4 regions of the Pseudoalteromonas sp. NZS11 genome follow, and region 4 is predicted to be linked to each of the others. Evidence: predicted binding sites of a transcription regulator. Region 4 holds the regulator's gene; each other region holds the start of a gene.
The links. The regulator sigma-54, encoded in region 4, starts transcription at its own class of promoters, with help from an activator protein. The targets are predictions, from matches to a motif close to GTTGGCACGNNNNTNGNNT.
Positions count from the first base shown of each region.

Region 1: the regulator sigma-54 is predicted to act here: its motif matches at 1,218-1,236, upstream of I6E82_RS14170 (EF-hand domain-containing protein).
Region 2: the regulator sigma-54 is predicted to act here: its motif matches at 1,491-1,509, upstream of I6E82_RS17755 (TorF family putative porin).
Region 3: the regulator sigma-54 is predicted to act here: its motif matches at 1,909-1,927, upstream of flgJ (flagellar assembly peptidoglycan hydrolase FlgJ).

Region 1 is NZ_JADYWP010000006.1:181,493-184,665, reverse strand. It holds gene xthA (exodeoxyribonuclease III) at 1-379, opposite strand, end outside; gene I6E82_RS14175 (hypothetical protein) at 620-1,051, shown strand; gene I6E82_RS14170 (EF-hand domain-containing protein) at 1,278-1,799, shown strand; gene scpB (SMC-Scp complex subunit ScpB) at 1,951-2,541, shown strand; gene rluB (23S rRNA pseudouridine(2605) synthase RluB) at 2,538-3,173, shown strand, end outside.
Region 2 is NZ_JADYWP010000012.1:12,346-15,518, forward strand. It holds gene I6E82_RS17745 (helix-turn-helix transcriptional regulator) at 1-11, shown strand, start outside; gene I6E82_RS17750 (hypothetical protein) at 167-1,330, shown strand; gene I6E82_RS17755 (TorF family putative porin) at 1,608-2,294, shown strand; gene I6E82_RS17760 (YIP1 family protein) at 2,487-3,173, shown strand, end outside.
Region 3 is NZ_JADYWP010000001.1:634,772-637,944, forward strand. It holds gene flgH (flagellar basal body L-ring protein FlgH) at 8-691, shown strand; gene I6E82_RS02770 (flagellar basal body P-ring protein FlgI) at 703-1,797, shown strand; gene flgJ (flagellar assembly peptidoglycan hydrolase FlgJ) at 1,964-2,980, shown strand; gene flgK (flagellar hook-associated protein FlgK) at 2,982-3,173, shown strand, end outside.
Region 4 is NZ_JADYWP010000001.1:290,492-293,664, reverse strand. It holds gene lptA (lipopolysaccharide transport periplasmic protein LptA) at 1-63, shown strand, start outside; gene lptB (LPS export ABC transporter ATP-binding protein) at 60-785, shown strand; gene I6E82_RS01250 (RNA polymerase factor sigma-54) at 855-2,354, shown strand; gene hpf (ribosome hibernation promoting factor) at 2,380-2,667, shown strand; gene ptsN (PTS IIA-like nitrogen regulatory protein PtsN) at 2,672-3,124, shown strand; gene rapZ (RNase adapter RapZ) at 3,143-3,173, shown strand, end outside.

The sequences.
Region 1 (3,173 bases), on a different contig from region 4:
GTTTATAAGGGAATTTAGTTTCGTGATTAATATTATCACCTTGTGGGAAATAGCCATTCATGACAGTAAGGTCGCGACCGTTTTCTTGTTCAACAGTGACGCTTATCATGCGTTTTTGCGATTCATCTGTATCGGTGGCAAAACCTTTTAAGACCGATTTAGGCTCTTTTTTGCATAACATAGCTACGCCATAATACGCTTTTTGACCATGAAAGTAGACGTGATATCCCATTTTTTGTACATCTTCTAATGGGAATGCTTCGTCGTGAACTTTAATCTCTTGCAAGCCAATAACGTCTGGTTGATGTTTGTCGATAATTGCTTGTAATTGGTGAAGACGAGCACGCAGACCATTGATATTGAAAGAAATCACTTTCATAAAATTTACCTTAAAATTGGTTCTATTTAATAAATTAAATTGTATCAGTAAATACGCGTACATAACATGACTGAATTGAGATAATAGCTGCGCAAATGTTGATCAAATGATGGGTAAAGTTTAAACATTGTGAATACAATATTAATTATTTAAATAAATAAAAAATTCAATTGAACTTAACTTTATTGAATATATAATGCGCGAAATTCACTTGTTTAGCTCGTTCAAATAGGATCTCTCATGAAAACTCAACTACTTTTAGCCACTGCTTTACTAGCATCTGCAACTGCGTCAGCTCAAAGCAATACTTACTTTAGCCAAGATAACAAAATTGAGTCTAAGTTATGTGTACTAAGTGCAAACGAAGGCTTTAGCGTTGCTCGTAAAGAAGCTGCCCAGCACGGTGTTTACCTATCTCGTTTTTCTAAAAGCATTTTATGTAATGGTGAAGATATTCGTGATATTGCTAAAAAAACGACATTAAGCAACGCATCAGTTGAGAAAGTAGAAGTATTTGCAAAAGACGCTCAACAAGAAACTCAATTATGTATGACGGCTTTAAAACAAGGTTTAGCACCTGTTCGTCAAAAAATTGGTAACCTAAACTCATTAAAATGTAATGGTCAAAACGTTACTGAGTTTGTTAAACGCTACCAAAACGCAGCAATCTAATTATTAGCTTAACTATATAAGTAAATTTGAAATGCCTGGTTTTTACCGGGTATTTTTTTGCAAAAATTACAAGGTTGTTTGCAAAGCTTGCAAGCTTAACTTATTGAAACTGTTTAATAAATATACCGGATGAGATTAAGTTATTGATTATTATAAGTTAACTGTTATTGGCATTGGATTTGTATTAGTTAAAGTGACATTTAATTAATTACGAAGGATACGTCTTATGAAAAAGTTAACATTAGCAGCCACTATTTTAGCATCATTAAGCCTAGCGGCTTGTTCATCTAATCAAGGTCTTGAAAGAATAGACAGTGACTTTGCAAGTTTAGATAATGATAGCGATGGCTACATCTCAAAAGTTGAAGCTGACGACGATAGCATTTGGGGCCATTTTTCAAATATTGACACCAATATGGATAACGAAATTAGCCGCAAAGAATTTAACACTTATATGAAGTTAAACAATGGTAAAGTAGCCACTGATTCTGAAGTAAGTGAGTCGGCATTTAAAGCTGAAATTGCTAAATTCGATAAAATTGAAAGCAGCTTTGCAAGTCTAGATAACGACAGCAATGGTTATATCTCGGTAGTTGAAGGTAACGATGATGATATTTCAAATCATTTTGGTTACATGGATAATAACCAAGATAAGCGCATCAGTAAAAGCGAGTTTATGGGTTACATTAAAAAATACGGTAACGCAGTAGCTGAAGATGATGCATTAGAAGCTTTTAAAAGTAACTAATAGTTACCATTTTAGTAAGTAAGATTAAAGCCAGTGCTAGTCACTGGCTTTTTTGTGTTTTAAATTTAGTTATTTGATAGATATATTTTCCTAGTTTGGTGTTGTTCTGTCATAATAGATGGCTGTGTATTTTTATTTGTTAAGAGTGTGTATGGCGGGTCGGCGAATTAGTGATGAACAACTAGTTGAGATCATTGAAGCAGCTATTTTTGTTGCAGATAAGCCTGTTAGTAAACGCCACCTTAAAGACATCGTATTAATAGATTTAGCTATTTCTATGACGCGAATAAATGACGCAATAGATACAATACAAGAACATTTTCAAACTCGTGGTATTCGCTTAGTTGAAGTGGGTAGTGGGTATCGGTTTCAGGCATGCAGTAGTTTAAGCCCTTGGTTAAATAACTTGTGGCAAGAACGCGCACCAAAATACTCGCGTGCTTTACTGGAAACATTATCACTTATTGCATACAGGCAGCCCATTACACGCGGCGAAATTGAGCAAGTAAGAGGTGTTACTACGGGTTCGAATATTATTAAAACCTTACTCGAAAGAGAGTGGGTTAAAGTGGTAGGGCATAAAGAGGTTCCGGGAAAGCCGGCTTTATATGCAACTACTAAGCAATTTTTAGATTATTTTTCGTTAACTGGACTTGAAAATTTACCTGCGTTGCCAACAGAGCAGCAAAGTAAAATTAACCAGTTATTGAGCGATCCTTCTGTGAGAGAACCATCCGAATGAGTATTATACAAGGTGAAAAGTTACAAAAAGTCTTAGCCCGTGCAGGCGTAGGCTCACGCCGTGAAATGGAAAAATACATTGACGCAAACCGCGTTAGTGTAAACGGTAAAGTGGCAAAGTTAGGTGACCGTGTTGAAGAAACCGATTTGATTCGTGTTGACGGACACAGTGTAAAAATCGAAGAAAAAGCAGACCGAATCTGTCGTGTGATTATGTATAACAAACCGGAAGGTGAGTTAAGCACACGTAAAGATCCTGAAGGGCGTCGTACTGTATTTGACCGACTTCCTCGTATTGATGGCGATCGCTGGATTGCGGTTGGTCGACTAGACGTTAATACATCGGGTTTAATGCTTTTTACAAACGATGGTGAACTGGCAAACCGTTTAATGCACCCAAGCTATGAAGTAGAGCGTGAATACTCTGCACGTGTATTTGGTGAAGTAACCAACGAGACGGTTAAAAACTTACTACGTGGTGTTGAACTTGAAGATGGTCCAGCCAAATTCACGACTGTAACCCCTATGGGTGGCGAAGGCGTTAACCGTTGGTTTAACGTAACGTTAAATGAAGGGCGTAACCGTGAAGTTCGTCGTTTATGGCAGTCTCAAGATGCGGAAGTATCTCGTCTT
Region 2 (3,173 bases), on a different contig from region 4:
AAAATGATTGATACATGTTAAAGCATTAGTCTCATTTTATTAGCAAAAATACTGATTTAGTCACTTCAATTACGACGTATGGAGGACAGCGCTGTTGTTATTAGCGTAATTGCGCTAAAATAGACCAGCAAAAAAATATATATCTAAACCGGAGATTCTACAAGGCATGAAAAAACTGCTAATTTCACCGTCAAAAATGACGCTAGGCGAACAAGAAAATCAAATCTATCAGAACATTCTGAAGCAATCTTCAGAGTTAAGCCTTAACCTTATGGCCGTGAAAGTAGAAAACCACCCTGATGATTTTTTACCTTGGTGTTACGAATTGCTAAGTGCAAGCAGAGATCGTATGAACTACGATTTACTAGAGCCACAGCAGTTACCAGTACTTAAGAAGCTACACGATCAGCTTATTTCAGCTATCAGCTTTTTACAGGTTAAAACTTTACGTATTGCTCCGTGGCCTGTTGTAAGTGTATTTGTAGAACAACACAAAGACGTTATTGCACTTGATGAACAGCTTCGTTTGGTAGACTACATCAAAAGCATTCGTGAACAGTCTCTTAAAGATATGATTCCTGAAGACTTACTTGCGTTTAGCGGTAAGCACATGGCATCACTTGATCCAAGCACATACAACTTTGACGTTGAATGGTTTGCATCTACAAAGAGTGCAAAGAGCTTCCATCAAATGCTTGGTGATTTACCAGGTGCTTTTGACGATGCACTAGTGAATATTCCACTTGAAGGTGATATTACTCAGTACGAGTATCAGAAATTTGTTGCTGCTTATTCAAAAATATTCACCGACAACAACGAAAAACCAACACTTGCGCCTGCAACACGACTGCTTGCAATGCGTCGCCCTGATTTATTTACTCCGATTACAAATAATCGATTAGATGCATTATGTGGTGCCCTTGGTGTTTCTAAACTTAAAAATAGTGATTTTGAGCGTTACTGGCAAGATATCGTAAAAGGTATTCAAGCTATGTCATGGTACAAAATGGCTAAACCTAGTAACGAGTTAGAAGAACAATTGGTTGCTATTAAAGCATTAATTCCATGTTTCTTTCACTACGCTGATGCTAAAACACCAGATAACTCTAACTACATTAAACTGCTAACCAAGCCTAAACGTACTACAACTACAACAGGTAAAACTCAGCGTAGAGGTAAAGAGTCTGCAGAGATTTTAGTAGACCGTGCTCTTGCTGCTGACGATATTCCTGAGCATATTCGCAGTAAACGTGATTCAATTGTGAGTGAAGTACAAAAAGGTCGCAGCGTAAACGAAACAATTAGCCTTATGCGCACTATATTCGGTTAAAATCTTCTAATTTAGCCGTACTTTTATGGTGCGGCTAGGTTAATTTATGCACCAGCAGTGTGCGCAACATCTTCCTTCATGTTATACCCCCATCCTATTCATAAAATTCAAGCTCATGTTTTTAATAAATAAAAAATAATTTTTAATAAAAAACAATGAAGCTGGCACACACAGTGCAATTATCCCGTTAGTTAAACAATAAAAAGCCGTCAGCCTAAAGGTTCCGATTACATAATAAAAACCTTGGCGAGCAAAAATCATATAACGGGAAATGGACATGCTAAAACTAAAAAAAACCATCGCTATCAGTGCTATAGCATTAATGGGCGCAACATCTTTAACGTCAACAGCCGTACATGCTGAAGTAACTGCTAATGCAGCGGCAACATCAAACTACTTATGGCGTGGTCAAGAGCAAACTGGGGGCGATGCAGCTATTTCAGGCGGTATTGATTACGCTAATGAATCGGGCTTTTATGCAGGTACTTGGGCTTCAAATGCATCGTGGGCAGATGAAATGACCTATGAGCTTGATTTATATGCAGGCTTTGGTGGCGACATTAACGAAAGCGTTAGCTATGATGTTGGCTATATTTATTACGCTTACCCAGACGCAGCCTCTGAAGCTGACGCAGATTTCTCTGAAATTTACGGTAGCATCAGTGTTGAAGGCTTTACCTTTGGTGCTTCAGTACTAGCAACATCAGCTGCAAGTGGTGATGGTACAGACTTTGGTGATTCACTTTACCTGACAGCTGACTACGGTTTTGCTGTTGGCAGTAACGGCACTGAAATGGCACTTCACTTAGGCCACTACTCTGGTGACTTTATTGGTGATGACAATATCTTAGATTACGGTGTATCAATTTCGAAAGATGGGTTCACTTTTGGTTTATCTGATACAGATATGGATGACTCAGATATTAAAGCTTACGTTGCTTATTCTGTAGACTTTAATTTATAAGAAAGAATGTGTTACTTGCTGCAACACGAAGGGCCTTTTGGCCCTTTTCTTATTTTTGAACAAGCCCCTTCACACCTGTTAACAAACCGTTACAATTGAATGAAAACAATACATACATTTTCCTTTATTCTATTACCTAGTCACTGGGCATTTATAACTGCCTAGCCATAAAATAGGTATAAAGGAATAATAATGAAATCACCTAACGCGTTTAGCGCCCTACTCGATATTTATATAAGTCCTAGTAAAGCTTTCAATGGTGTTGAACACGCCAGAGGTTGGTCATGGCTTGCTTTTATAGTCATGTCTTTAGTTTCAATGGCGAGTATTTATATTTTTTATTCCACTGTTGATATGCAGTTTTTGATTAATGAGCAAGTAGCAGCATCAACTATTGATGCGACGATTGGCGAGCAAAAAATGATTCGCCAAAGTATAGAGCAAAATGCAGAAGGCCAAGTATGGTTTGGTTTGTTTGGCGGCGTAATTGCGCTGGCTATCATGAATGCATTAATGGCACTTTATTATATGCTTGTGGCTAAACAGGATCCTGCATCAGAACATAGCTACGGAGCTTGGTATGGATTCTCTACCTGGACAATGATGCCAGTTGTTATTTCAAGCCTAGGAACAATTGCTCTTGTACTAAGTGCAAGTACAGATCAAATATCTCAACAAGCCGTATTTAGCTATGCATCCATTAACCAATTAATAATAGGACTTGAAATTGGCCATCCTTTTTATAGCTTATTAGAATCAATAAACTTGTTTAGCTTTTGGAGCATTGCGCTGGGAATGATCGGCTTAAAATGCTGGACTAATTTTTCAACTAACAAAGCACTCCTATTCTCTGCTCTTCCTTCAATTATTATTTTTGGT
Region 3 (3,173 bases), 340 kb from region 4:
GGGAATTATGCGTAATATTATTTTATTTACAGCGGGCACATTATTTTTAAGTGGCTGTATGTCTACGCAAAATAGTGAAGTAGTGCAGGACGACCCTTACTACGCACCTATGTACCCCGAGCCTATTTTAGAGCCGCTGGTAGCCACAGGTTCATTGTTTAATACTCATACATCAAACGACTTATATTCTGATAAAAAAGCGCTACGTACTGGCGATATAATTACGGTTAAATTGCAAGAGTCTACTCAAGCAACAAAAGCCGCTAAAACAGAAACAGACAAAGAAACCGACGCAAGCTTAGACCCAGTGATTGGCTTAGGTGGTCTACCTGTAAATATAGGTGGCGATAGTATTCAGTTTGGTATTGGTAGCGATTCGTCGTTTACGGGCGATTCAAAATCAAACCAGTCAAACAGCTTAGTGGGTGATATTTCGGTTAATGTAATGCGCGTTTTACCTAATGGTAACTTAGTTATACGCGGCGAAAAATGGCTAACGCTTAATACCGGTGAAGAGTTTATTCGTTTAGAAGGGCTAGTACGCCCTCAAGACGTAAGCGCCGATAATACGGTTGAATCAAACCGCATTGCTAATGCACGTATTCAATACTCAGGTAAAGGGCAAACGCAAGAAGCGCAAAGTCCTGGTTGGCTTACACGTTTCTTTAGCAGTTCGCTGTTTCCATTTTAGAGGGTAACAACATGAATAGCCTTAAAGCTTTATGTTTAGTTGTGTTATTAGGTTGGCAGTTTACTGCCAGTGCTGAGCGCATAAAAGATGTGTCTATGGTTGAAGGCGTGCGCTCTAACCAATTAGTTGGTTATGGCTTAGTGGTTGGTTTACCAGGCACTGGCGAGCAAAACTCATACACACAACAAAGTTTTAGAGGCATGTTGAACAGCTTTGGTATTACGCTACCTTCAACTCAAAGTCCTAAAATTAAAAATGTTGCCGCTGTTGCTGTGCATGCAGAATTACCTGCATTTAGAAAGCCCGGACAAACAATAGATATTACGGTTTCTTCTATTGGTAGTGCAGGCAGTTTACGTGGCGGTACTTTACTACAAACCTTTTTAAAGGGTGTAGACGGTAACGTGTACGCTATTGCACAAGGTAGCTTAATTGTCGGTGGCTTAGGCGCACAAGGCCTTGATGGTAGTAAGGTTGTAATTAACACCCCTACAGTTGGTCGTATACCAAATGGCGCAACAGTTGAACGCACTGTAGAAAGCCCATTTATGCAAGGCGATTACATTACCTTCAACTTAAACCGCCCAGACTTTACAACGGCAAAACGCCTAGAAAAAACAATTAATGACTTAGTTGGCCCAAATAGCGCACAAGCAATAGATTCTGTTTCTATTCGTGTTATAGCACCACGCGATGCATCCCAGCGTGTATCGTACTTATCGACACTCGAAAACTTAGAATTTAAGCCAGCTGATATGGCCGCTAAAATTATAGTTAACTCGCGTACCGGTACAATTGTCATTGGCAAAAACGTTAAACTTCAGCCTGCGGCTATAACTCATGGTGGCTTAACAGTAACAATTGCAGAGCAACAAAATGTGTCGCAACCAAACCCGCTAGCAAACGGTGACACCGTTGTTACTCAGCAAAGTATTATTGATGTAAACCAAGACGACTCGCGCGCCTTTGTATTTAATCCAGGTGTAAGCCTTGACGATTTAGTTCGCGCAATTAACGAAGTAGGCGCAGCGCCTGGTGACTTAATGGCTATTTTAGAAGCACTAAAAGAAGCCGGCGCAATTAACGGACAGTTAGTTGTTATATAAATAACCCAAGCCAATAAATAACGTAGTACTTAAGCCCTATATTTTTGAAATTAGGGCTTTTGATTTACAGCAACTTAAGTTTATTATTTTTATCTTCCTCGTTTTATCGGTAGTGGCTCAGTTTTTGCATTTTTAACTGCATTATTCATTTTGTGTCAAAAAGCCGATGGAAACTAATCACCTCGATAAACAAAACTTTTTTGATTTAGGCAACTTAGATTCACTTCGTAAAGAAGCCTTAACGAGTGGCGATGCATCAACTGATGCTTCCAAAGCTGCGCTCAAAAAAGCGGCCGCACAATTTGAAGCTATTTTTACGCAAATGTTGCTCAAAGGAATGCGCAAAGCTAACGAAGCATTTGAAGATAAAGACAGTCCATTTAATTCAAGTGGCGTAAAGTTTTTTGAAGAAATGCACGATCAGCAACTTTCTACAGAGCTTTCATCAAATGGCTCGTTAGGCCTTGCCGATTTAATTGTTCAGCAGTTATCGCCTGAGTCTAAAAACTTTATGCCAGGCTCGGTGCTTAGAACAACCAAAGATATTTTTAGCGATACGCAAGTCGGCTCAGCTCTTCCTCATGAGCAAAAAAACAAGCAACCCGATCTTATCGTCAATAGCACTAAAGCCGATATTGCTGAGCCTAAAGTCGATACTGCAGAGTCTAAAACCGATAGCCCAACATTTAAAAATGCAGAAGAGTTTGTAAGTTCAGTGTGGGAACACGCTAAAACTGCAGCGCAAAAAATTGGTTTAAACCCAGCGGTAATGGTTGCTCAAGCGGCACTTGAAACCGGTTGGGGTAAACACATTATTAATAAAAGTGACGGTGGCAGCTCAAATAACTTATTTAATATTAAGTCAGATAAAAGCTGGGAAGGCGATAAAGCAAGCAAAGTAACGCTTGAGTTTGAACAAGGCACACCCGTTAAAAAACAAGCCAGCTTTAGAGCCTACGATTCAATTAAAGATAGCGTGAACGACTTTGTTGATTTTTTAACGCAAAACCCACGCTACAAAGAAGCATTACAAAATACAGCAAAACCAAATGACTTTTTAGATTCATTACAAAAAGCAGGTTATGCAACCGATCCAAATTATGCCAGCAAAATAAAAAAAGTGCTCAATAGCAGTCAGCTAAAAGACATTGCGGCAAACGTGATCCGCCAAGGAGTAGAGTAACATGTCGTTTAATTTATTAAACATTGCCAGTTCTGGGGTTAGAGCAAGCTCGGAGCTATTGCAAACGACAAGTAAAAATATTGCCAATGTAAATACCGTAGGCTACGTACGTGAGCGTACTGAATTTACCACTATGGTTGATAACCAAGTGGGGCGGGGCGAAACATACCGATTACTAAACGAGTTTGCTCAG
Region 4 (3,173 bases):
CACACAATTTTAGTACCAATCGAGACTAAAAAAAGTAAAAAAAGCGACAAAGGTCAACCATGAGCACATTAAAAGCAGAGCTATTAGCAAAGAGCTATAAAGGCCGTGAAGTTGTAAAAAACGTCGGTCTTGAAGTCAAAGCTGGCAGTATTGTTGGCTTACTTGGCCCTAACGGCGCAGGTAAAACTACCACGTTTTATATGATAGTAGGACTTGTACCTAGCGACAAAGGTAAAATATCGATAGACGATAACGATATTACTCTTTTACCTATGCATAGTCGTGCTAGATTAGGCATTGGCTACTTACCGCAAGAGTCTTCAATATTCAGAAAGCTGACTGTTTATCAAAACTTAATGGCCATTTTAGAAACGCGCAAAGAGTTAAATAAACAAGCTAGAGAAGACACTCTCGATAAATTATTAGATGAATTTAGCATACAACACATTCGTGATAGCCAAGGTATGGCATTGTCGGGTGGCGAACGTCGTCGTGTTGAAATAGCACGTGCGCTGGCAGCAGATCCTAAATTTATATTACTGGATGAACCATTTGCAGGTGTTGACCCGATTTCGGTATTAGATATAAAGAAAATAATAGAACATCTTAAAAATCGTGGGATTGGTGTATTAATTACCGATCATAACGTAAGAGAAACCCTTGATGTTTGTGAAAAAGCCTACATTGTTTCTCATGGGGAGCTGATTGCATCAGGTACTCCAGAACACGTATTAAATGATAAAACAGTACGCGATGTTTACTTAGGCGAGCAATTTAGGCTGTAACATTTACGCCATGTCTTTAAGCATCTGCTAGTATTAATTATAACAACATAAAAGGATTGTTAGAGATACATGAGGCAATCACTACAGCTGCGCATGGGCCAGCAACTTACAATGACTCCACAGTTGCAACAAGCTATTCGTTTGTTGCAACTCAGTACATTGGATCTCCAGCAAGAAATACAAGAAGCTCTCGACAGCAACCCGCTATTAGAGGTTGAAGAAGCAGACTATTCCGAAGACGCTGCAGGTAAAAACGAGCAAAAAGCAGATACAGATGACATAACTGTTAGCGCATCTGCCGATGATGCTCCAAGCGAATATGAACAAGATAGTGGTGAAGCACTTGCAAAAGACACGCTAAGTGACGACATGGCTATGGATGTTAGTTGGGATGAGTACATGAGTGCCGCCCCAGCAGCATCATCGGGTCCGATGCCTGAAGACGAATCAATATACCAAGGTGCCTCTACTGAAACGCTCCATGAGTATTTAATGTGGCAGTTACAACTAACGCCATTTAGCCCTACAGACGAAGCTATTGCTATTGCTATTGTAGAAGCCGTCGATGATTCAGGTATTTTAACACTAAGCTGCGAAGAGATTTTAGAAAGCTTTAATCAAGAAAACGAAGATGATAACGAAGTCGAACTTGATGAAATTGAAGCTGTATTAAAACGCATCCAACTGTTTGATCCTGTTGGTATTGCTGCACGTAGTTTACAAGAGTGTTTGTGTATTCAGCTTAACCAGTTTGATAAAGAAACACCTTACATTAATGAAACAAAAATGATTTTAACCGAGCATATTGATTTATTAGCTGCTCGTGACTATCGTACATTAATGAAGAAAACTAAGCTCAAAGAAGAAGAGCTTAAAGAAGTAATGACATTAATACATACTCTTAGCCCTAAACCTGCAGATACTATTGTAAGAGAAGAATCTGAGTATGTTATTCCTGATGTGTCAGTTAAAAAAATTAAAGGCCGCTGGGTTGTTGAGTTAAACCCAGATAGCATGCCTAAAATTCGTGTTAATAGCCAATACGCGGCAATGTCTCGCACTGTAAAATCCAGTGGTGACAGCCAGTTTATTCGCTCGCATTTACAAGAAGCTAAATGGTTTATTAAAAGCTTAGAAAGTAGAAACGACACGCTATTAAAAGTAACAAATTGTATTGTTAAGCAACAACAAGGCTTTTTTGAACACGGTCCTGAAGCCATGAAACCAATGGTTTTAAATGATGTTGCTGAAATGGTAGAAATGCACGAATCAACAATTTCGCGCGTAACAACCCAAAAGTATATGCACACACCCCGTGGTATATTTGAGCTTAAATATTTTTTCTCAAGCCATGTAAGCACCGAAAACGGTGGTGAATGTTCATCTACAGCAATCCGTGCGCTTATCCGAAAATTAATCGCAGCAGAAAACTCAGCAAAACCATTGAGTGATAGCAAAATAGCGGATATATTGGCTGAGCAAGGAATTAAAGTAGCGAGACGTACAATCGCAAAATACCGCGAATCTCTGGCTATTCCACCGTCAAATCAACGTAAAAGTTTGATTTAAGACGCAAAAAAAGAGGGTAATGCTTATGCAACTAAACTTAACTGGTCGTCACGTAGAATTAACCGATTCACTAAGAGACTATATTAATACCAAATTTGCGAAGCTAGAAAGACACTCTGATCATATTAATAATGTTCATGTCATTCTCGATGTAGAAAAATTAAATCAAAAAGCAGAAGCCACCATACACGTAAGCGGTGCTGAATTATTTGCCTCTACAGAACATCAAGATATGTATGCCGCCATTGACTCGTTGATCGACAAGCTCGATCGACAAGTAATTAAACACAAAGAGAAGCTTGCTCGACACTAATATGATGAAATTAAGCTCACTTATATGCCAGGACTGCAGCAAAGCTGCGGTCCTTTTTAATAGCAAAAAAAGAATTTTAGAGTTCATTAGCGAACTTGCTCACGACAAACTTCCGTATTTACCGCAACAAGATATTCTTAATGCTTTAATGAGCAGAGAAAAATTGGGTAGTACAGGTATAGGGCGTGGCATTGCCATTCCTCATGGAAGAATGAGCGGTGCAGAAGAGCCTTTGGCTTTAGTACTCGTTAGCGAAACTCCAATAAATTTTGATGCAATCGATAATCGCCCTGTTGATATTTTCGTCGCACTCATCGTACCAGATGGCGATAACCAGCAGCACTTAAAGACTCTAGCAACCATTGCTGATAAACTAAACAACAAAGATTTTTGTAAACAGTTACGCAGTGCAAAATCAGATGCTGAGCTTTACCAAGTTATTGTCAATCAATCATAGTTTTATAAAGGGTGTTAAATGGAGTTAATTATCATAAGCGGCCGTTCTG